Regions from separate parts of the Cupriavidus sp. 10L43_2 genome, predicted to be linked through region 4. Evidence: predicted binding sites of a transcription regulator. Region 4 holds the regulator's gene; each other region holds the start of a gene.

Region 1 (4,921 bases), on a different contig from region 4:
GTGGCCCTCCGGAATCACCAGCGCGCAGATCGGCACGCCGACCGCGACCACCAGCGTGAGGATGACCAGCGCCAGCCACACCTTGCGCGAGAAGAGCGGCTGGCGCTCGGGAACCGAGAGGCGGAACGGCGCCCCGTTCGAGGATTTCGATTGAAAGCTACGCATCTCATGCCTCCGCGCTGCGCCCTTTGAGCGCGAACAGGCCCTGCGGGCGTTTCTGGATAAACAGCACGATCAGCACCAGGACGAAGATCTTGGCCAGCACCGCGCCGTAGAACGGCTCGATGAACTTGTTGATGAGGCCGAGCCCGAAGGCGCCGACGATGGTGCCGGCCAGCTGGCCCACGCCGCCGAGCACCACCACCATGAACGAATCGATGATGTAGGCCTGCCCGAGGTCCGGCCCTACGTTGCCGATCTGGGACAGCGCGCAGCCGCCCAGCCCGGCGATGCCGGCACCGAAGGCGAAGGCGTAGCTATCCACCTTCCACGTGCGCACGCCCACACAGGCCGCCATGGTGCGGTTCTGCGTGGTGGCGCGCACGAACAGGCCGAGCCGCGTGCGATTCAGCACCGCCCACGCCACGGCCACCACGGCCAGCGCGAAGGCGATGATGACGATGCGGTTGTACGGAATCACGAGGCCGGCCATCGCCGTGACGCCGCCGCTCATCCAGTTGGGATTGGCCACTTCCACGTTCTGGGCGCCGAAGAGCGTGCGCACGGCCTGCATCAGCAGCAGGCTGATACCGAAGGTGGCCAGCAGCGTCTCGAGCGGGCGGCCGTACAGGTGGCGCAGCACGATCCGCTCGATGGCGAAGCCGACGACACCCGCTGCCAGGAACGACGCCGGCAGCGCCGCCAGCAGGTACCAATCGAACGCATTCGGCGCATAGGCGCGGAACAGCGTCTGCACCACGTAGGTGGCGTAGGCGCCGATCATCAGGAACTCGCCGTGCGCCATGTTGATGACGCCGATCAGCCCGTAGGTGATGGCCAGTCCCAGCGCAGCCAGCAGCAGCACGCTGCCGAGGCTCAGGCCGGCGAACAGGTTGCCGAGCAGCTCGGCGCGGCCTTGCTCGCCACGCATCTTGTCGATGGCCTGCTGGGCGGCGGCGCGCACGTCGGCGTCGGGCTCCTTGAACTTGCCCGCTTCATCGCGCTCCACCAGCGGCGTCAGCTTCTGGCGGATCTGCGGATTGCTGTCCTGGCCGAGGATGCGGATGGCTTCCAGCCGCGCGTCGCGCGTGGCGTCGGTGCCCTGCGCCAGTACGGTGTTGGCCCAGATCACGTCGAGCCGGGCGCGCAGGCCGGCATCGGCCTCGGCCTTGCGGGCCGCTTCCACAACTTCGCGCGAGGCGCTCTCGGGTTGATCGGACAAGGTGTTGATGGCCTGCGTACGCACCGCGATGTCCGGCGACTGCAGCAGGAGGCTGCTCGCAGCGCTATCGACGATGGCCCGCAGGCTGTTGTTCAGCGTGAGGGACTCGAGTTCATCGGCCTTCACGGTCACCGGCTTGCCAGTGATGGCATCGACGGTCTTGTCGCCATCCTGGCGCACCATGCCCACCGATGGCGCAAATTGGAGTGCATCGTCCTGGAGCGCGCGCAGGATCGGGCCGGCCTGCTCGGGCGGCGCCTGGGTCAGCGCGGCGAGCGCGGCGGTCTTCGCGTCGAAGTCGTCTTCGACCAGCGGCTTGAGGTCAGCCTGCGTGAGCGGTGCCGCCCACAGCGGCGCGGCGGCCAGCAACAGCGCAGCCAGCATGGCGCGCAGCCACGGCAAGGCGGACGGGAATGGAGATCGGTGCATAGGGCTGGCTGGCGTCTGATATGGCGCGATGGTTCGCGTCTTTTATGCGTGGAACGACCGAGGGAGGGCTCCCCTCTCCCAAGGGAGAGGGGCAAAACACCATGGGTACGCTGGAGATCAGCGGCCGGCGACAACCTTGTCCGGCTTGCCTTCGTTACCCGCGATGAACGGGCTCCACGGCTGCGCGCGCACCGGCTTCGCCGTCTTCCACACCACGGAGAACTGGCCGTCGCCCTTCACTTCGCCGATCATCACCGGCTTGTACAGGTGGTGGTTCTCGCCCATGGTCAGCGTGAAGCCGTCCGGCGACTTGAAGGTCTGGCCATACATGGCCTGGCGCACCTTGTCCGGATCGGTGGTGCCGGCCTTCTTGACCGCCTGCGCCCACATATGGATGCCGACGTAGGTGGCTTCCATCGGGTCGTTGGTCACGCGCTTGTCGCCGCCGGGCAGGTTGTTGGCCTTGACCCATGCCGCCCATTGCTTCTTGAACGCGTCATTCTCGGGGTTCTTCACCGACATGAAGTAGTTCCAGGCGGCCAGATGGCCGACCAGCGGCTTGGTGTCGATGCCGCGCAGTTCTTCCTCGCCCACGGAGAACGCCACCACCGGCACGTCCTTGGCCTTCAGGCCAGCGTTGCCCAGTTCCTTGTAGAACGGCACGTTGGAGTCGCCATTGATCGTCGAGATCACGGCCGTCTTGCCGCCCTGCGAGAACTTCTTGATGTTGGCGACGATGGTCTGATAGTCGCTATGGCCGAACGGGGTGTAGACCTCCTCGATATCCTTGTCGGCCACGCCCTTGCTCTTCAGGAACGCGCGCAGGATCTTGTTGGTCGTGCGTGGGTACACGTAATCGGTGCCGAGCAGGAAGAAGCGCTTGGCGCCACCGCCTTCCTTGCTCATCAGGTATTCCACAGCCGGGATGGCCTGCTGGTTAGGCGCGGCGCCGGTGTAGAACACGTTCTTCGACATTTCCTCGCCCTCGTACTGCACCGGGTAGAACAGCAGCGAGTTCAGTTCCTCGTAGACCGGGAGCACGGACTTGCGCGATACCGAGGTCCAGCAGCCAAACGTGACGGCGACCTTGTCCTGCGTGACCAGTTGGCGCGCCTTCTCGGCGAACAGCGGCCAGTTGGAGGCGGGGTCCACCACCACCGGCTCGAGCTTGCGGCCCAGCACGCCGCCGCTCTTGTTGATCTCGTCGATGGTCATCAGCGCCACGTCCTTGAGCGAGGTCTCGGAGATGGCCATCGTGCCCGACAGCGAATGCAGGATGCCGACCTTGATCGGATCCTTCGACTGCGCCAGCAGCGGGCTGGTACCGATCATTGCCGCGGCGGCTACCGCCGACAGCTTCAGCATGTCACGTCGTTTCATTGCAGCTCCCAGTTTGTCGTATGTGGTCAGGGACTCTACGCACCCCGGGTGATCCTTCTGCAACTAGCGTGCCATGGACTGCCGGGCCGGGAACGATCAAAGGTGGGAGAAAACGTCACGGCGGGTGATCCCGTCGCACCAATCCGGTGCCAATCGGGTCACCGGGGCCGGCGGGGGCGCGCCAACTCCCGCACCGGCATCGTGCATGGCCGCAAATCAGTGCAGGATCCGGGCCGGCGACAGTGCATCGCGCACCGCCGACAATAAAAAACGGGGCCCGAGGGCCCCGTCTTCGCTGCATGCCTGACGATGCTTACTTCATCATCGGCATCATGTTGGCATTCATGTTGTGCATGATCCAGAGCGAACCGGCCAGCACGATGAACAGGATCAGCAGCGTGAACAGGAACGCCATGACGTTCCAGCGCTGGCCCTTGGAGCCATCCATGTGGAGGAAGTACTTCAGGTGGACCACGATCTGGACCACGGCCATGCCGAGGATGATCCAGAGGATGGTGCCGCGGTCCATCGTGCCGTCCATCACGATCTTGAACGGGATCACCGTCAGGATCACGGCCAGCACGAAGCCGATCACATACGACTTGACGCTGCTGTGGCCGTGCGACTCGCCGTGGGCGGCCGTTGCATGTTGTTGTGCCATTACAGTGCTCCCATCAGGTAGACGACGGTGAAGACGCCGATCCAGACGATGTCCAAGAAGTGCCAGAACAGGCTCAGGCAGTTCAGGCGCTTTTCCATCGTCGGGGTCATGCCCTTCTTGTTCAGCTGCCACATCAGCACGAGCATCCAGACCATGCCGCTGGCCACGTGCAGGCCGTGGGTGCCCACGAGCGTGAAGAATGACGACAGGAACGCGCTGCGGCCCGGGCCGGCGCCTTCGTGGATCAGGTGATGGAACTCATAGATTTCCATCGACATGAACGCGGCGCCCAGCAGGAACGTCACGCCCAGCCAGATCAGCACGCGACCCTTGCTGCGGTTCTGCAGCGAGATCATCGCGAAGCCGTACGTGATCGACGAGAACAGCAGGATGAACGTCTCGACCAGCACGAAGTTGAGCTCGAACAGCTCCTTGCCCGACGGGCCGCCCGCCACTTCGCCGCGCAGCACGGCGTAGGCGGCGAACAGGCACGCGAACAAGATGCAGTCGCTCATCAGGTACAGCCAGAAACCAAAGACGGTGTTCTCGCTGGTGTCGTGATGGGCGTGGTCGTGGTCATGCGCGGCATCGTGCGCGTGGCCGTGGGCGGGGGCTTGCGCCCCAAAACGGTCTAGAACTTCAGTCGACATGATGATCAGCCCTGCGTAGCGATGCGCTGCTGGTGCAGCGTTTCGATCTGCTCGACCTGCTTGGCCGGCACGTAGTAATCGATATGGTCGTCGTTGGCGCGGCGGATAAACGCCACCACCATGCCAACCAGGCCCACGGCGGCAAGCCACCAGATATGCCAGGTCAGCGCGAAGCCCAGCGCGAGGCTGAAGGCACCCATGTAGAAGCCTGCAGCGGTGTTCTTCGGCATGTGGATCTGCTCGTAGCCGTCCGTGCGGATGGTCTCGCCACGGGCCTTCATGTCGGCAAACGCGTCCAGGTCACGCACCACCGGGGTGTGCGCGAAGTTGTAGAACGCGGGCGGCGACGACGTGGCCCACTCCAGCGTACGGCCACCCCAGGGATCGCCCGTGACGTCCGCCAGCGCCTTGCGGTTGCGG
Region 2 (4,921 bases), on a different contig from region 4:
GGCGCGGCGACTTCGATCTGTCATCGCTGGAGAACATGAACTATGGCGGCGCACCGGCCTCGCCGGAACTGGTGCGGCGCATCAAGGAAGTGTTTCCACACGCGGCTCCCGGCATTGGCTGGGGCATGACGGAGACCTCGGCCACCTTCACCAGCCACAGCGCGGAAGAGTACGTGTTCCGGCCAGACAGCAGCGGCCCGGCCCTGCCCATCGGCGAGATGAAGATCGACGATGGCTTCGGGCGCGCGCTGCCCTTGGGGGAGACCGGCGAGCTGATGGTGCGCGGCGCGAACGTGGTGCACGGCTACTGGAACAAGGCCGAGGCGACGGCCAAGACCTTCGTCGATGGCTGGCTGCACACTGGCGACATCGCCCGGCTGGATGCGGACGGCTTCCTCTATATCGTCGACCGGATGAAGGACATGCTGATCCGCGGCGGCGAGAACATCTACTGCATCGAGGTGGAAAGCGCGCTGTACGCCCATCCGGCCATCATGGATGCGGCGCTGGTCGGCATCCCGCACCGCACGCTGGGCGAGGAGCCCGGTGCGGTGGTGAGCCTGAAGCCGGGCATGGCTGCCACGGAAGCGGAGTTGCAGGATTTCGTGCGGCAGCAGCTGGCGGCGTTCAAGGTGCCAGTGCGGATTATCGTCAGCGGGGAGATGCTGCCGCGCAATCCCAATGGGAAGATTCTGAAATCGAATCTGCGCAAGCTGTTTGAAGCCTGAGGTTGCTGAGGGGCTGAGGCTTACTTGACGGGGATCGGTGTCCCGGCCGGCACCGGTACCGCCGTCACCGCGTTCTGCGGGCTGCCGCTGACGATGCGGTCGGAGTAGGTCAGATAGACCAGCGTGTTGCGCTTGCGGTCCACCGCACGCACCACGTGCAGGGTCTTGAACAGGATCGACATCCGCTCGGAAAACACGTCTTCCTGCGCCTTGACCGGGCCCTTGAAGGTGATGGGGCCCACCTGGCGGCAGGCAATCGACGCTTCCGGCGGGTCTTCGGCCATGCCGAGCGAGCCCTTGATGCCGCCCGTGCGCGCCCGCGAGACGTAGCAGGTGATGCCGTCCACCTGCGGATCGTCATAGGCTTCGATCACCACCTTGTCGGAGCCGGTGACGCGGAAATTCGTGCTGACGCTGCCGATTTCCTCGGCCTGCGTGATGCCGGAGAGCGCCCACAGGCCGGCGACGGCCATCATTCCGATGCGGATGTTCGCCATGGTCAGTCCGCCGAACCCTTGATCTCGTCGTGCCGGCGCTCCATTTCCTGGCGCAGCGCGCGGCGCTGCTGGGCGGCGGCAAAGCGCTGGCGCTCCACCTCGTCACGCGGTTGCAGCGGCGGCACCTCGGCTGGCGCGCCGTTGTCGTCCACGGCCACCATCGTGAAGTAGCAGCTATTGGTATGCCGTACCACCTTGCTGCGAATATTCTCAGTCACCACCTTGATGCCGATTTCCATCGAGCTGCGGCCGGTGTAGTTCACGGCAGACAGGAAGGTGACGAGTTCGCCCACGTGGATCGGCTGGCGGAACATCACCTGGTCCACTGACAGCGTGACCACATAGCGGCCGGCGTAGCGGCTGGCGCAGGCGTAGGCCACCATGTCCAGGTACTTCAGGATGGTGCCCCCGTGCACGTTGCCGGAGAAGTTGGCCATGTCCGGCGTCATCAGCACGGTCATGGAAAGCTGGTGGGACAGATCGTTCATCGCAGAAAATCCAGAAATCGAGCCTGAGGCGCGGGCAGTGTAACCCGACGAGGCGCGCCAATGGGCAAATCCGCGCGTGGACATCATGGCCCAAAAAGAAAAGCGGCCCCGAAGGCCGCTTTCCTTACTTTCAAGAACGCGAACTTGCTTACTTCTTCTTGTTCACGGCGTCCTTGAAACCCTGGCCGGCGGAAAACTTCACCGTCTTGGCGGCCGGGATCTTGATCGTTTCGCCGGTGCGCGGATTGCGGCCGGTACGGGCAGCACGCTTGCCCGAGCTGAAGCTACCAAACCCCACCAGGGTGACCGAGTCCCCCTTGGCCACTGCCTTTTTGATACTGTCCAGCGCGGCGTTCAGCGCGCGCTCGGCGGCGGCGTTGCTGAGTTCTGCTTCCGCGGCGATGGCCGATACCAGTTCACCTTTATTCATGGCTAGATTTCCCTTGTTGGTCGTCGTCACCGGACATCTGCCTGCCGGCAAATTACCGATCGGCGCAGTCTAATCTGCCCTTTGCGCCTTGGGCAATCCCCAGTGGCACCGAAGCAACGAAAACGGCCGGAAAACGTTCTCTGGCAAGACTTAGCGGGGGTTTTACCCCTCTTTTCCCCAAATGGAATCGTCACTTTTTCAGCCCGACACGTATCGTGCGGCGCACATGCACGGGGCCGCGCTTCGTCGGCCTCCCCCCGGGCGAGGACGCACCATTCTGGATCGCACCGCGCGCGCTATACGCCCGCTTTTGGCGCATGGCGATCCATAATGAGGCGTGGCTCGTACGGCGGCGCAGCCGCTGCGCGCAATAGTTGATCCGACAACTCGCCCGGAAACGCCACACCAGTGCGCCACGCACCGCCTCGGCGCTATTTTCCCCATTTTGCATCGCTGTCTGGAACGGATTTTGCATACTCGTGCTCCCATTTTGAGCATTGAGGTAGCAATGGAAAACTGGAAAACGGGCGCCGATGCGATGTTCATCCTGCTCGGCGCCATCCTGGTACTCGCCATGCACGCGGGATTTGCATTCCTGGAACTCGGCACGGTGCGCAAGAAAAACCAGGTGAATGCACTGGTGAAAATCCTTGTTGATTTTGCCGTTTCCACGATTGCTTACTTTTTTGTCGGTTATACGGTGGCGTACGGGGTGCAATTCATGTCCGGTGCCGAAGTCCTGGCACAAAAGAGCGGATATGAACTGGTGAAATTCTTCTTCCTCGCCACATTTGCGGCGGCCATTCCGGCGATTATTTCGGGAGGCATTGCGGAGCGCTCGCGATTCAATCCGCAACTGGTCGCCACATTCATCCTGGTCGGTTTTGTCTACCCGTTCTTCGAAGGCATCGCCTGGAACAACCGCTTCGGCATCCAGGACTGGATCGCCTCGGTTGCGGGCTCGCCGTTTCACGATTTCGCAGGCTCGGTCGTCGTGCATGCCGTGGGCGGCTGGATCGCCCTGCCCGCCGTGTTGCTGCTGGGCGCCCGGCGCGGCCGGTACTCGAAGGACGGCCGCATCAGCGCGCATCCGCCCTCGAACATCCCCTTCCTGGCGCTCGGCGCCTGGGTGCTGGCGGTGGGCTGGTTCGGCTTCAATGTGATGAGCGCCCAGACCGTGGACAAGATCAGCGGCCTGGTGGCCATCAATTCGCTGATGGCGATGGCCGGCGGCACGCTGGCGGCGTGGTGGGCCGGCCGCAACGACCCCGGCTTCGCCTACAACGGCCCGCTGGCCGGGCTGGTGGCCGTGTGCGCCGGCTCGGACCTCATGCATCCGCTCGGCGCGCTGATCACCGGCGCGGTGGCCGGCGTGCTGTTCGTCTATTTGTTTACGCTGGCCCAGAACAAGTGGCATATCGATGACGTGCTGGGCGTCTGGCCGCTGCACGGCTTGTGCGGCGCCTGGGGCGGCATCGCGGCGGGCATCTTCGGCACCCATGCGCTCGGCGGCATGGGCGGGGTGTCGCTGGTCGCGCAGCTGATCGGCACGGCGCTCGGCATCGTCATCGCGCTGGTGGGCGGCACGGTAGTCTACGGTGCACTGAAGAAATTCGTCGGAATACGACTGGATGCCGAAGCCGAGTTCAATGGCGCGGACCTGACCCTGCACCGCATTTCGGCCACCCCGGAGCGCGAGACCAACTGGTAATCCACCCTTGTTGGGACTGGGAGAAAGCGGCCGGACAGCGTTCCGGCCGCTTTGTTATTTGCGCATATCGAACGGCGGATTTTCGCGAAATTATTAACTTGAACTTGCCCGCGACGAGGCCAATAATGCCCTTGCCTAACAGGAGCATGCCCCATGGATACCTCTTCGTTGCAGAGCTTTCGCGAGTTGATCGTCGGTTACGCCACCGTGTTCGGCGTCAAGATCCTGGCCGCGCTGGCCTTCTGGGTGATCGGCCGCTGGCTGATCCATTTCGTCGTCCGGCTGGTCCAGAACTCGCTGGCCCGGCAGAAGGTGGACCCCACGCTGCTGCGCTACGTCGGCTCCATCGTCACCGTCACCCTCAACGTGGTGCTGGTGATCGGCATCCTCGGCTACTTCGGCATCCAGACCACCACCTTCGCGGCGCTGATTGCGGCGGCTGGCGTGGCCATCGGCATGGCGTGGTCGGGGCTGATGGCGAATTTCGCGGCCGGCGCCTTCCTCGTGGTGCTGCGGCCGTTCAAGGTGGGCGATTTCGTGACCATCGGCGGCGTGACCGGCACAGTCAGGGAGATCGGCCTGTTCGCCACCACGCTCGACACGCCGGACAACGTGCTGACCGTAGTCGGCAACAACAAGATCTTCTCGGACACCATCCAGAATTTCACCGCCAATGCCTACCGGCGCGTGGAACTGAAGGCGCAGCTGGCCGGCTCGACTGACGCGATGGCCGCCGTGGCACTGCTCAAGGAGCGCATCGGCGCGATTCCCAACGTACTGGCCGAACCGCCTGTCGACGTGGAGATCCTCGAGTTCACGCTGGTCGGCCCGGTGCTCGCCGTGCGGCCGTACTGCCATAACGATCACTACTGGCAGGTCTATTTCGATACCAACCGCGTGATTCGCGAGAGTTTTGGCCAAGCCGGATTTGCCGCCCCGATGCCGGCGCAGATGGTGGTCATGCAGCCCGCGCCGGCCATGCCGATGGCGCCGGCGACGCCCGCCAACCAGGCCGCCTGATCAGGCGGGCACGGCCGCGCCGGCCCGCCCGTAGCGCCGCAGCAGGA
Region 3 (4,921 bases), on a different contig from region 4:
CGGGAACTCGTATAACGCGGGATATGGCTCGCAACGGCAGTACGACGCCGCCTACGTCCAGTGCATGTACGCCAGCGGCAACCGCGTGCCGGTCTACGGGCAGATGGTGTCCACGCCGCGCGCCACCAGCTACGCGGCGCCGCCGTCGAACTACCAGCCCTACTATCCTCCGCCCCCGCCGCCCGGTTACGTGCGCTGACGGCTTCGGCCCTGGCTGGGTTTCGGCTCAGCCGTGGCCCTGCCGGGCGCGTACGCGCACCCAGGCGCAGAAGTCGCGCGGACGGTGCGCGTCGGCCATTTCCTCACAGGCGTTGTCCAGCGTGTTGAACTGCGCGGCTTCGTCGCCCTGATAGTAATAGCGCAGGCGATCCATCCACAGCCGCGCGCGCTCCGGCTGGCCGGTCAGCGCCAGCAGCCACGCGGTGCGGCCGATCAGGTTCGGGGTGGGCAGCAGGTGCAGCGCGTCGAGGTGCGCGGGTAGCAATTCAACGGCATTCTGGGCGGTGATGACAGTCCGCTCGACGGCTTCCGAGGCGGCGTGCTGGCGGAACCAGTGGCGCGGCATCGGCAGGCCATCGCGCCGTTCATCGCTCGCATACTCGCGCGCCTCCACGCGACGGTAGTCCTGCCAGAGCGTGGTCAGGATGATGGCCGAGAGCGCGACGAAGGCGATGCCGATGCCCATCGCCGCCGGCTTGGGGAGGCGCAGTTTGCCGAAGCCGGACGGCTCCAGCCATCCCAGCAGGAAGCAGAACGGCAGGAAGAAGTAGAGGTAATGGAGCGGGTATTCGAGCATCGAATGCGCGCCGACCATCGCCAGCCAGAGCAGGATCACCACGGTCTGCGGCCGCTCCGCCGACGCCGCGCGCCACAGGCGGTGACGCACCACGCGCCACAGCCACGCCAGCAGCAGCACCCCGACGCCCGCCGTCCCCATCAAGCCGGTCTTTGCCAGCAGATCGAGCACGGCGTTGTGGGCGTGCAGGGACATCTCGGCCGTCACGCGCAGTTGCGACATCTGCTGGAACTGCGCCCAGCCGAACTCCCCGTAACCCACGCCGAGCAGCGGATGCGATCGGAACATGGCGATGGCATGCGCCCACAGCGCGCCGCGTGCCGAGACCTGATCGCCGGCCTTCAGTTGCGCGACGGTATCGAACAATCGCCAATCGAATGCCTGCCCGGCGCTCTTGATGACCGGCTGCAGCACCACGATGCCGACGACCAACAGCACGGCAGCGAGCACCAAACCGGGCGGGCGCGCCATCGGATTCGGCCCGCGCCGGGCGCCGCGCACCATGGCGGCGGCGATCAGGGCGTAGATGGCGGCCAGCCCAACGTGGACAAGACCGGTGCGCGAGCCGGTCAGCGCGATGCCCGACTCGAGCAGCAGCACGGCGGCCAGCCACGCCGCAAACCCGAGCCGCGCCCGCCGTGCCAGCCAGATCGCGGCAACGAGGCCAAAACCGTGGATCGTCGCCTGATGGTTGGGCTGGTTCAGGTTGCCCCACAGCCGGCGGTTGGTGTCGTAGAAATATTCCGAAACAAGGCCGAACATCTGGTCTTCCATATGGAAGACCTGGATCCACTGGGCCAACGTGCCGAGCAGCCCGGCGACGAGGAAGGTAATGGCGAGGGCATCGACAATCTCGGCCCGTTCCTCGGTGGAAAACCCCTGCCCGAGACGCCACGCGGCGACCATCATGGCCGCGCCGAGGGCGAGGACGATCTGGGTGGTGAAGCGGCTGCCCGTGATATCGGCCATGCCGGCGGCAGACTGGACGAGCGTCGTCAGAATCAGCCAGAGCGGCAGCAGGACGATCCAAGGGACTTGGGGGGTGTCCGCCGAGCGCCGAAAGGCCAGCAGGCAGACCAACGCAACACCGAGCACCCCGGCCGTCCATTCGCCATAGAAGGTGGCGAGCGGAAGCGTGTGCTTAGAGACCAGCAGCGGGAGGGTAAAGGCGGCGACAATCGCCGACCCCGGAAGCAAAGCCCTGGATGGCGGCATGCGGGCGCGAGGGGAAGGAAAGGCGCCATGATAGCGTGGCGGCTTGGGGAAGCAGGAAAAGAAAAAGCGCCCGAAGGCGCTTTTTCAGACATCAGCATCAGGCGAGGGAAAGGCTCGCTGAGTACTTGGAATTAGGTCGCGACGCCAATCGGGCAACCTGCCGGTGCGTACGAAGCCTTCCAGCCAGCGCCGGTGCCGGCCGTCACGTAGCAGCGCCACGTACCCGTATCCAGGCGTTGCCAGTTGACCGTTGCCCCGGCCACGGACGGGCTCGCATTATTGCCCAGCGTAGCGGTCCAAATGAAGGCGCCCGTGTTCACATTAGCGGGCACCCCCGGATTGGCGTAGAGATTGGACGAAACAAAACCAATGTCCTCCACGGCAGCAACCGCGGCGCCGTTGCTCAGACGGTCTTCGAATGCCGTCTTGTACGCGCCCATTTCGCTGACTGCACGTGCGACCTGTGTACGCGCCGTGTAATCCTGATACTGCGGAATCGCGATAGCAGCCAGGATACCGATGATCGCAACCACGATCATCAGTTCGATCAGCGTGAAACCCTTTTGGGCTTGGCGACCCAGTTTTTTGATTTGTTGTACCCGTTGCATAAGGATTGACCCCTCGATGAGATTTTCGTTACAGAAAGAAACATCTGCTTGCATGTGATGCATTACCCCTAAAGCAGGGAGCGTGCCAGGCCAGCAAATGCCGATAATCTCATGCGGGAGTGACAAAATTTGGCCGATCTACGATTCCAAGGGACGGCCAATCAACAAAATTTGTCACATTTTGTGTCTACGGGACTGCCAAAGTTTTGCACTTTGAGGCGGGCGGGACGGGCTATGCCTCTGGCGTGTACCCCCACCGATATCGACATGCCGTTGGACGCACATTTTCGCGCGCGTTCGAATAACAGTCCCAGGAGGCCGCACCGCCGCCAGAGTAGCCGTCGGACGGCTTGCCCGTCCCGCTCAACTCCAACTCCACGAACTTGCCCCGCAACAGCGGCGACGCATCCTCCCGGAAGTACGCCCGGAGAAAGCACCCGCCGCCGTCTGAGACCTGGCCCATGCGCTGGGCCACCACGCGCTCCACGTACTTTCCGTTTATGGTTTCAGCGGGCGGCAAAGCGGTATCGTTCTCCCCGGTGTTGTCAGGACATTGAGAGGACAAGACATAGGTCTCCAGCACCGAGACCTTCAACCCACCCAGCAGGTACAGCCCCTCGGCAAACTGGGCCCGCGCCACATAGGCGCGGTACTGCGGCATGGCGAGGCTGGCCAGGATGCCGATGATCGCCACCACGATCATCAGCTCGATCAGCGAAAAGCCCGCCCGCCGTGGAAGGCGCTTGCGGCGATCCATGGCGCACCGCCTCAGGCCGAGGTGGAACTCGATCCCCTCACGCTGCAGGACTTCGGCATCAGCTTGTGGTCCACGTTGGAGAAGCAATCCCAGGTGAACGAGCCCTCGGAGCCCTTCAGTTCCAACTCCACATGCTTGCCGGCCAGCGCCTGCGAGACGTCACTCCGGAACCGGGCCGTGATCACGCAACCGCCAGAGTCGCCCACCACGCCATTGGCCTTGGTTTCCACCGATGCCACATAGCGGCCATTGATCGTCGAACTCAGCGGCAGGCCGGAGTTATTGGCCGTCTTGTTGTCCGGGCACGACCCGGAGCTGACGTACGCCTCCACCAGCGACGTCTTCAGGCCCGACGCCAGCGTCAGCGCCTCGGCGAACTGGGCCCGCGCCACGTAGTCGCGGTACTGCGGAATGGCAAGGCTGGCCAGGATGCCGATGATCGCCACAACGATCATCAGTTCGATCAGCGTGAAGCCGGCGCGCATGGTCCGGCGCACAAGACGGCCAGACCGCCGTGGATAAGTGTTGGTGTGTTGCATAGGACCCCCTTTCTGGTTGTCGTCATCGACGCGATGACTGGGGTCGTATGCTGTGGCGGGCTGCGCGCCATGAATTTGATCGCGCGCAAGCCGCCGGACGTTGATTCACTCTGATGGAAATGCACCATAAATGGCGCATTTCGGCCCGATTTTTTCGATGCTGACCGAGGCTGGGAGCGGTCCCACCCCCGGTCAGCCGCCGTCATCAGATCAGGCCGGCGCCGCCGCAGCCGCCGCCACGTGGCTGCACGCCTTGGGCAGGTACTTCCGTTCAGCGCCCGATTCGCACTGCCACGCCACGGCACCCTGGTCCGCGCCGGTCATGCGCAGCGTCAGGGACTTGCCGACCAGCCCCTTGGCGATGCCAGCGTCCTTGAAGTTGGCGACGATGGTGCAGCCGCCCGCCGCCGTGGGCGTGCCGCCCGTGACCACGCTCTTGATGTACGTCCCGGCAATGCTGGTCGCCAGCGGAATCCCGTCCGCCGCCCCGCTGGCGTTGCTGGGGCAGGTGCCGCCGTACGAGAACGTTTCGATCACCGCCGGCTTCTGCCCCGACGCCAGGCTCAGTCCCTCGGCGAACTGCGAGCGCGCCACGTAGTCCTGATACTGTGGAATGGCGACCCCGGCGAGGATGCCGATGATCGCCACCACGATCATCAGTTCGATCAGCGTGAAGCCGCGATGGCGGCGTGCGGAAGGCTTACGTTGCATATTGACCCTTTTCATGGTGATGGTTGATGTCCGTGCCGCGCGGCGTTGCGCACCGGCACGGCACCCATGATCGGGAGGTCAGCCCCCTACTCCGATTGATCTCCGACAATTCCCACAGGCTTGTGGGAATTGCTTGGAAATCCACAGGAATTCGTGGCGCGGGCGCCCACAGCGCCCTGTTGTAGCGGCGCCACCAAAGAAAAACGGGCGGCCAGATCGGCCGCCCGTTTCAGGCATGACGAGACTGCAATGCAGAGGCGTCAGGCCACCTGCGCGCTCCGGCGCTTGAGCAGCT
Region 4 (4,921 bases):
GACCGTCGACGAGATCCGCGGCGCCGTGATCACCTACGACAGCCGCAACGAGTACTACACGGCTGCCGGCGGCGACAACAACACCTCCACCGGCAACCCGTCCGGCCGCGTGCGCGCCGTGCTCTCGCCGCGCGCGGACCCGGCCAGCGGCGCCGCCGCGCCGCCACCGCCGCTGGAACTGAAGCCGGCGCCCGCGCCCGGCAAGCCCTGAACCCCGGACGCGCCCGCCGCGTCACGCATGCATTGACCTGATGAACGACTCCGCCACGCTCGCCCCGAACGCCTCCGCAGCCCCGTCGGCCGCCCGTACCGACAGCAGCACGCTGGTCGTGCGCCACCTGAAGAAGCGCTACGGTTCGCGCACCGTGGTCAAGGACGTCTCGCTGGACGTGAAGAGCGGCGAGGTGGTCGGCCTGCTCGGTCCGAACGGCGCCGGCAAGACCACGTCGTTCTACATGATCGTGGGCCTGGTGGCACTGGATGAGGGCGACATCGTGCTGGACGACCAGCACATCAGCGGCCTGCCGATCCACGAGCGCGCCCGCATGGGCCTGTCCTACCTGCCGCAGGAGGCCTCGGTCTTCCGCAAGCTCAACGTCGAGGAAAACATCCGCGCCGTGCTCGAGTTGCAATTGGAGAAGGGCAAGCCGCTGCCGAAGGCCGAGATCGAACGCCGCCTGGATTCGCTGCTGGATGACCTGCAGATCGCCCATCTGCGCAACAACCCGGCGCTGTCGCTCTCCGGCGGCGAGCGCCGCCGCGTGGAAATTGCCCGGGCGCTGGCCTCCGCGCCGCGCTTCATCCTGCTGGACGAGCCGTTCGCCGGCGTGGACCCCATCGCCGTGGGCGAAATCCAGCGCATCGTGAGCTTCCTGAAGGCGCGCAACATCGGCGTGCTGATCACCGACCACAACGTGCGCGAGACGCTCGGCATCTGCGACCACGCCTACATCATCAGCGAAGGCACGGTGCTGGCCGCCGGCCAGCCTGAGGAAATCATCGCCAACGAGTCCGTGCGACGCGTGTACCTGGGCGAAAATTTCCGCATGTGACCCATCGGCCGCCGCGTGCGGCCGCGCTTCTCCCGGCCTCCACGGCGACAGCCGGGGTCGATCAGGAAGTCAGAGCGATAGGCGATAGCAATTTCCGTTCCATAGTCGGAAGGATGCGCATAGAATAGGTCGCATGAAACCGTCGCTTCAGCTTCGTCTCTCGCAACATCTGGCATTGACCCCGCAGCTGCAACAGTCGATTCGATTGTTGCAGCTCTCGACGCTTGAACTCCAGCAGGAAGTGGAACAGGCGCTGACCGAAAATCCCCTGCTCGAACGCGAAAACGACTGGATCGAAAGCCCGCTGCGGGTAGCCGCCGATGGCTCGGTCAACCTCCAGAGCGCCCCCGCGCCGGCCTCCTCCGAGCCACAGCCCAACGGCGACGCGCGCACCGATGGCGCGTCCGGCGGTGAGGACGACAACTACAACGACAACGGCAGCGAGGACTACGGCAGCGACTGGAGCCTCGACGACTTCGCCCGCCGCCCCCAGGGCGACGAGGACGAAAAGTCGCCGATGCAGTTGCGCGATGCCGAGCCCACGCTGCGCGAGCACCTGATGGGGCAGTTGGCCCCGCTGAAGATCTCGGTGCGCGACAAGGGCCTGGCCATCTTCCTGATCGAATCGCTCGACGATGACGGCTACCTGAGCGCCTCGCTCGAGGAAATCTGCACCGAACTGCCCGAGGAACTCGAATTCGAGATCGACGAAGTCCACGCGATCCTGACCCTGCTGCAGAGCTTCGACCCGCCCGGCGTGGGCGCGCGCAATGCCGCGGAGTGCCTCAGCCTGCAATTGCGTCGCCTGAAGCACTCCCATCGTGAGCTGGCGCTGACCATCGTCAATCATCATCTGGAACTGCTGGCCGTGCGCGACTACACGCGGCTAAAGAAAGCGCTCCAGGTGGACGAAATAGCACTGAAGGCGGCACACGAACTGATTCGCTCGCTGGCGCCGTATCCGGGGCACGCGTTCAACCGTCCCGAGGCCGACTTCGTGGTGCCCGACGTGTTCGTGCGCAAGAGCGGCAGCGGGTGGATCGCGGCGCTCAATCCGGATGTCATGCCACGGCTGCGCATCAACGACATGTATGCGCAGATCCTGCGCGGCGCGAAGGGCGAAACGGGGACGGCAGGCCTGCAGCAGAAGCTTCAGGAGGCGCGGTGGCTTATCAAGAACATCCAGCAACGATTCGATACGATCCTGCGTGTTTCGCAGGCAATTGTGGAACGTCAAAAGAACTTTTTCACGCATGGCGAAATCGCGATGCGCCCCTTGGTTTTGCGGGAAATAGCCGATACACTCGGTTTACATGAGTCGACCATTTCCCGGGTCACCACGAATAAGTACATGGCCACGCCCATGGGTACTTTCGAGTTGAAGTACTTCTTTGGGAGCCACGTCTCTACGGAGACTGGCGGCGCGGCCTCCTCCACGGCAATCCGCGCGCTGATCAAGCAACTGATAGGAGCCGAAGACCCCAGGAATCCTCTTTCCGACAGCCGGATCGCCGAACTGCTGGGTGAGCAAGGCTTCGTGGTCGCACGCCGCACGGTGGCGAAATACCGCGAAGCGCTCAAGATCCCCGCAGTCAATCTCCGCAAGACTTTGTAGCCGAGCCGCAACCGCCTGCCTGGTGCGGCTCTTTCAGAAGGAGAAGCGCTATGAACTTCAAGATCAGTGGACACCACCTCGACATCACGCCCCCGCTGCGTGAGTATGTGGAAACGAAACTGGAGCGAATTGTCAGGCATTTCGATCAGGTCATCGGCGTGAGCGTGCTGCTATCGGTGGACAATCACAAGGAGAAGGACCGGCGCCAGTACGCGGAAATCAATCTGCATCTGAAGGGGAAGGACATCTTCGTCGAAGCGCATCATGAAGATCTGTATGCGGCGATCGACTGTCTGGTCGACAAGCTCGACCGCCAGGTCATCCGCTACAAGGACCGCGTACAGGGCCACGATCGCGAGGCGGTGAAGTACCAGATGGCCGCCCAGCAACTGACGCAGCAGTAGACACCTGCAGGCAACCGAAAACAGAGCGGTTGCCGACCCTGCAGAGGACTGAAAAGAAGAGCTCAAGCCGCGCAATCAGCGCGGCTTTTTTGATGGGCGCGCGCCATGGCGGTGACGGTGCGGGCACCTGGAATGTTTCGTTACCTTATTGCCACGCCGGAGGGCGACCCGGGGCCCCCGTGAGCGGTCAAAATGGGAACAAGTGTTCGCAAGCCGCCCGCCTCGGTGTATGCTCCGCCATACAAATAACGACAGGACGGCCCCGGGACACCCCGGGTGGGCAAGCCGGCCGGCACGTCGTGGCACCGCCGCGACCCCGGCGCTGCATCGCAAAATCGCGGTGGAGCCCTGCTCTATAATGGCCGGACGCTCCAATGCGGGCGTCCCAGACAAGATCTCGGTACCCAAGTTTCGCCCCGAATCCGGCGGGACGGCCTTCGCGCCCCGGCCCGCTAACCTGACTTCTCGCGCATCGCCCATGAATCGTTTGGCCAAATTGCTGCCACCCGGCAACATCCATCTCGACGTCACCGTCACCAGCAAGAAGCGGGTGTTCGAGCAAGCCGGGCTCCTGTTCGAGAACAACCATGGCGTGGCGCGTGCTACCGTGACCGATAACCTGTTCGCGCGCGAATCGCTGGGTTCCACGGGTCTGGGTGCCGGCGTGGCCATTCCGCATGGCCGCATCAAGGGTCTCAAGCAGCCGCTGGCCGGCTTCATGCGCCTGGCCGAGCCCATTCCGTTCGAATCGCCGGACGGCAAGCCGGTGTCGCTGTTGATCTTCCTGCTCGTGCCGGAACAGGCCACGCAACAACATCTGGAAATCCTGTCGGAAATCGCCCAACTGCTCTCGGACCGCGAGATGCGCGAGGGCCTCGCCACACTGCCCACGTCGGAAGCGGTGCATGATCTGCTGACGCAGTGGCACCCCTGACTCCCGCCCCAACGGCCGCCTGAAACGGCCTGTCCGCCCCCGAAAGTCATACGCGCATGGAACTCACCGGCGTCACCTCGCAGTCGATCTTCGACGACAACGCAGCCGACATCAAGCTCTCGTGGGTCGCTGGCCTGGAAGGGGCCGACCGGGCCTTCGACGTGGAATTCGCCCGCGAAGCCACCTCGGCGGCGGACCTCGTCGGCCACTTGAACCTGATCCACCCGAACCGGATCCAGGTGCTCGGCAAGCCGGAAATCCTCTACTACCAGCGCCTCGACGACGAGCCGCGCAAGCGCCAGATGGGCGAGCTGATCCTGCTCGAGCCGCCGTTCCTCGTCGTGGCGGATGGCATGGAGCCGCCGCCAGACCTGGAGCTGCGCTGCACGCGCTCGTCCACGCCGCTGTTCACCACGCCGGTGTCGTCGGCGGCTGTGATCGACCATCTGCGGCTCTACCTGTCGCGCATCTCCGCCCCGCGCGTGACGATGCACGGCGTGTTCCTCGACATCCTCGGCATGGGCGTGCTGATCATGGGCGAGTCCGGCCTGGGCAAGAGCGAACTGGGCCTGGAACTGATCTCGCGCGGCCACGGTCTCGTGGCCGACGATGCGGTGGATTTCGTGCGACTCGGACCCGACTTCATCGAGGGCCGCTGCCCGCCGCTGCTGCAGAACCTGCTGGAAGTGCGCGGCCTGGGCCTGCTCGACATCAAGACGATCTTCGGCGAGACGGCCGTGCGCCGGAAGATGAAGCTCAAGCTCGTGGTGCAGCTCGTGCGCCGCAACGACGGCGAGTTCGAGCGCCTGCCGCTTGACTCGCAATACCTCGATGTCCTGGGCCTGCCAATCCACATGGTGAAGATCCAGGTGGCAGCCGGCCGCAACCTGGCCGTGCTGGTCGAGGCTGCGGTGCG

Evidence for each region. The regulator sigma-54, encoded in region 4, starts transcription at its own class of promoters, with help from an activator protein. The targets are predictions, from matches to a motif close to TGGCANGNAANCTGCTTT.
Region 1: urtA (urea ABC transporter substrate-binding protein) is a predicted target of sigma-54. The motif match lies at 3,247-3,264, and genes of this name have one in related genera.
Region 2: AC1DEL_RS21310 (ammonium transporter) is a predicted target of sigma-54. The motif match lies at 2,602-2,619, and genes of this name have one in related genera.
Region 3: AC1DEL_RS12940 (pilin) is a predicted target of sigma-54. The motif match lies at 2,690-2,707, and genes of this name have one in related genera.

Annotation. Positions count from the first base shown of each region.
Region 1 is NZ_JBFTJE010000005.1:150,510-155,430, reverse strand. It holds gene urtC (urea ABC transporter permease subunit UrtC) at 1-165, opposite strand, end outside; gene urtB (urea ABC transporter permease subunit UrtB) at 167-1,810, opposite strand; gene urtA (urea ABC transporter substrate-binding protein) at 1,928-3,190, opposite strand; gene cyoD (cytochrome o ubiquinol oxidase subunit IV) at 3,504-3,851, opposite strand; gene cyoC (cytochrome o ubiquinol oxidase subunit III) at 3,851-4,501, opposite strand; gene cyoB (cytochrome o ubiquinol oxidase subunit I) at 4,507-4,921, opposite strand, start outside.
Region 2 is NZ_JBFTJE010000017.1:63,873-68,793, reverse strand. It holds gene AC1DEL_RS21330 (class I adenylate-forming enzyme family protein) at 1-728, shown strand, start outside; gene AC1DEL_RS21325 (CreA family protein) at 749-1,225, opposite strand; gene AC1DEL_RS21320 (acyl-CoA thioesterase) at 1,228-1,713, opposite strand; gene AC1DEL_RS21315 (HU family DNA-binding protein) at 1,862-2,143, opposite strand; gene AC1DEL_RS21310 (ammonium transporter) at 2,652-3,854, shown strand; gene AC1DEL_RS21305 (mechanosensitive ion channel family protein) at 4,008-4,874, shown strand; gene AC1DEL_RS21300 (Bcr/CflA family multidrug efflux MFS transporter) at 4,875-4,921, opposite strand, start outside.
Region 3 is NZ_JBFTJE010000007.1:176,148-181,068, reverse strand. It holds gene AC1DEL_RS12950 (hypothetical protein) at 1-199, shown strand, start outside; gene AC1DEL_RS12945 (Wzy polymerase domain-containing protein) at 227-2,011, opposite strand; gene AC1DEL_RS12940 (pilin) at 2,143-2,619, opposite strand; gene AC1DEL_RS12935 (pilin) at 2,852-3,376, opposite strand; gene AC1DEL_RS12930 (pilin) at 3,388-3,915, opposite strand; gene AC1DEL_RS12925 (pilin) at 4,126-4,626, opposite strand; gene AC1DEL_RS12920 (TerC family protein) at 4,887-4,921, opposite strand, start outside.
Region 4 is NZ_JBFTJE010000026.1:58,258-63,178, reverse strand. It holds gene lptA (lipopolysaccharide transport periplasmic protein LptA) at 1-211, shown strand, start outside; gene lptB (LPS export ABC transporter ATP-binding protein) at 252-1,052, shown strand; gene AC1DEL_RS26170 (RNA polymerase factor sigma-54) at 1,186-2,667, shown strand; gene hpf (ribosome hibernation-promoting factor, HPF/YfiA family) at 2,718-3,071, shown strand; gene AC1DEL_RS26160 (PTS sugar transporter subunit IIA) at 3,550-4,005, shown strand; gene hprK (HPr(Ser) kinase/phosphatase) at 4,062-4,921, shown strand, end outside.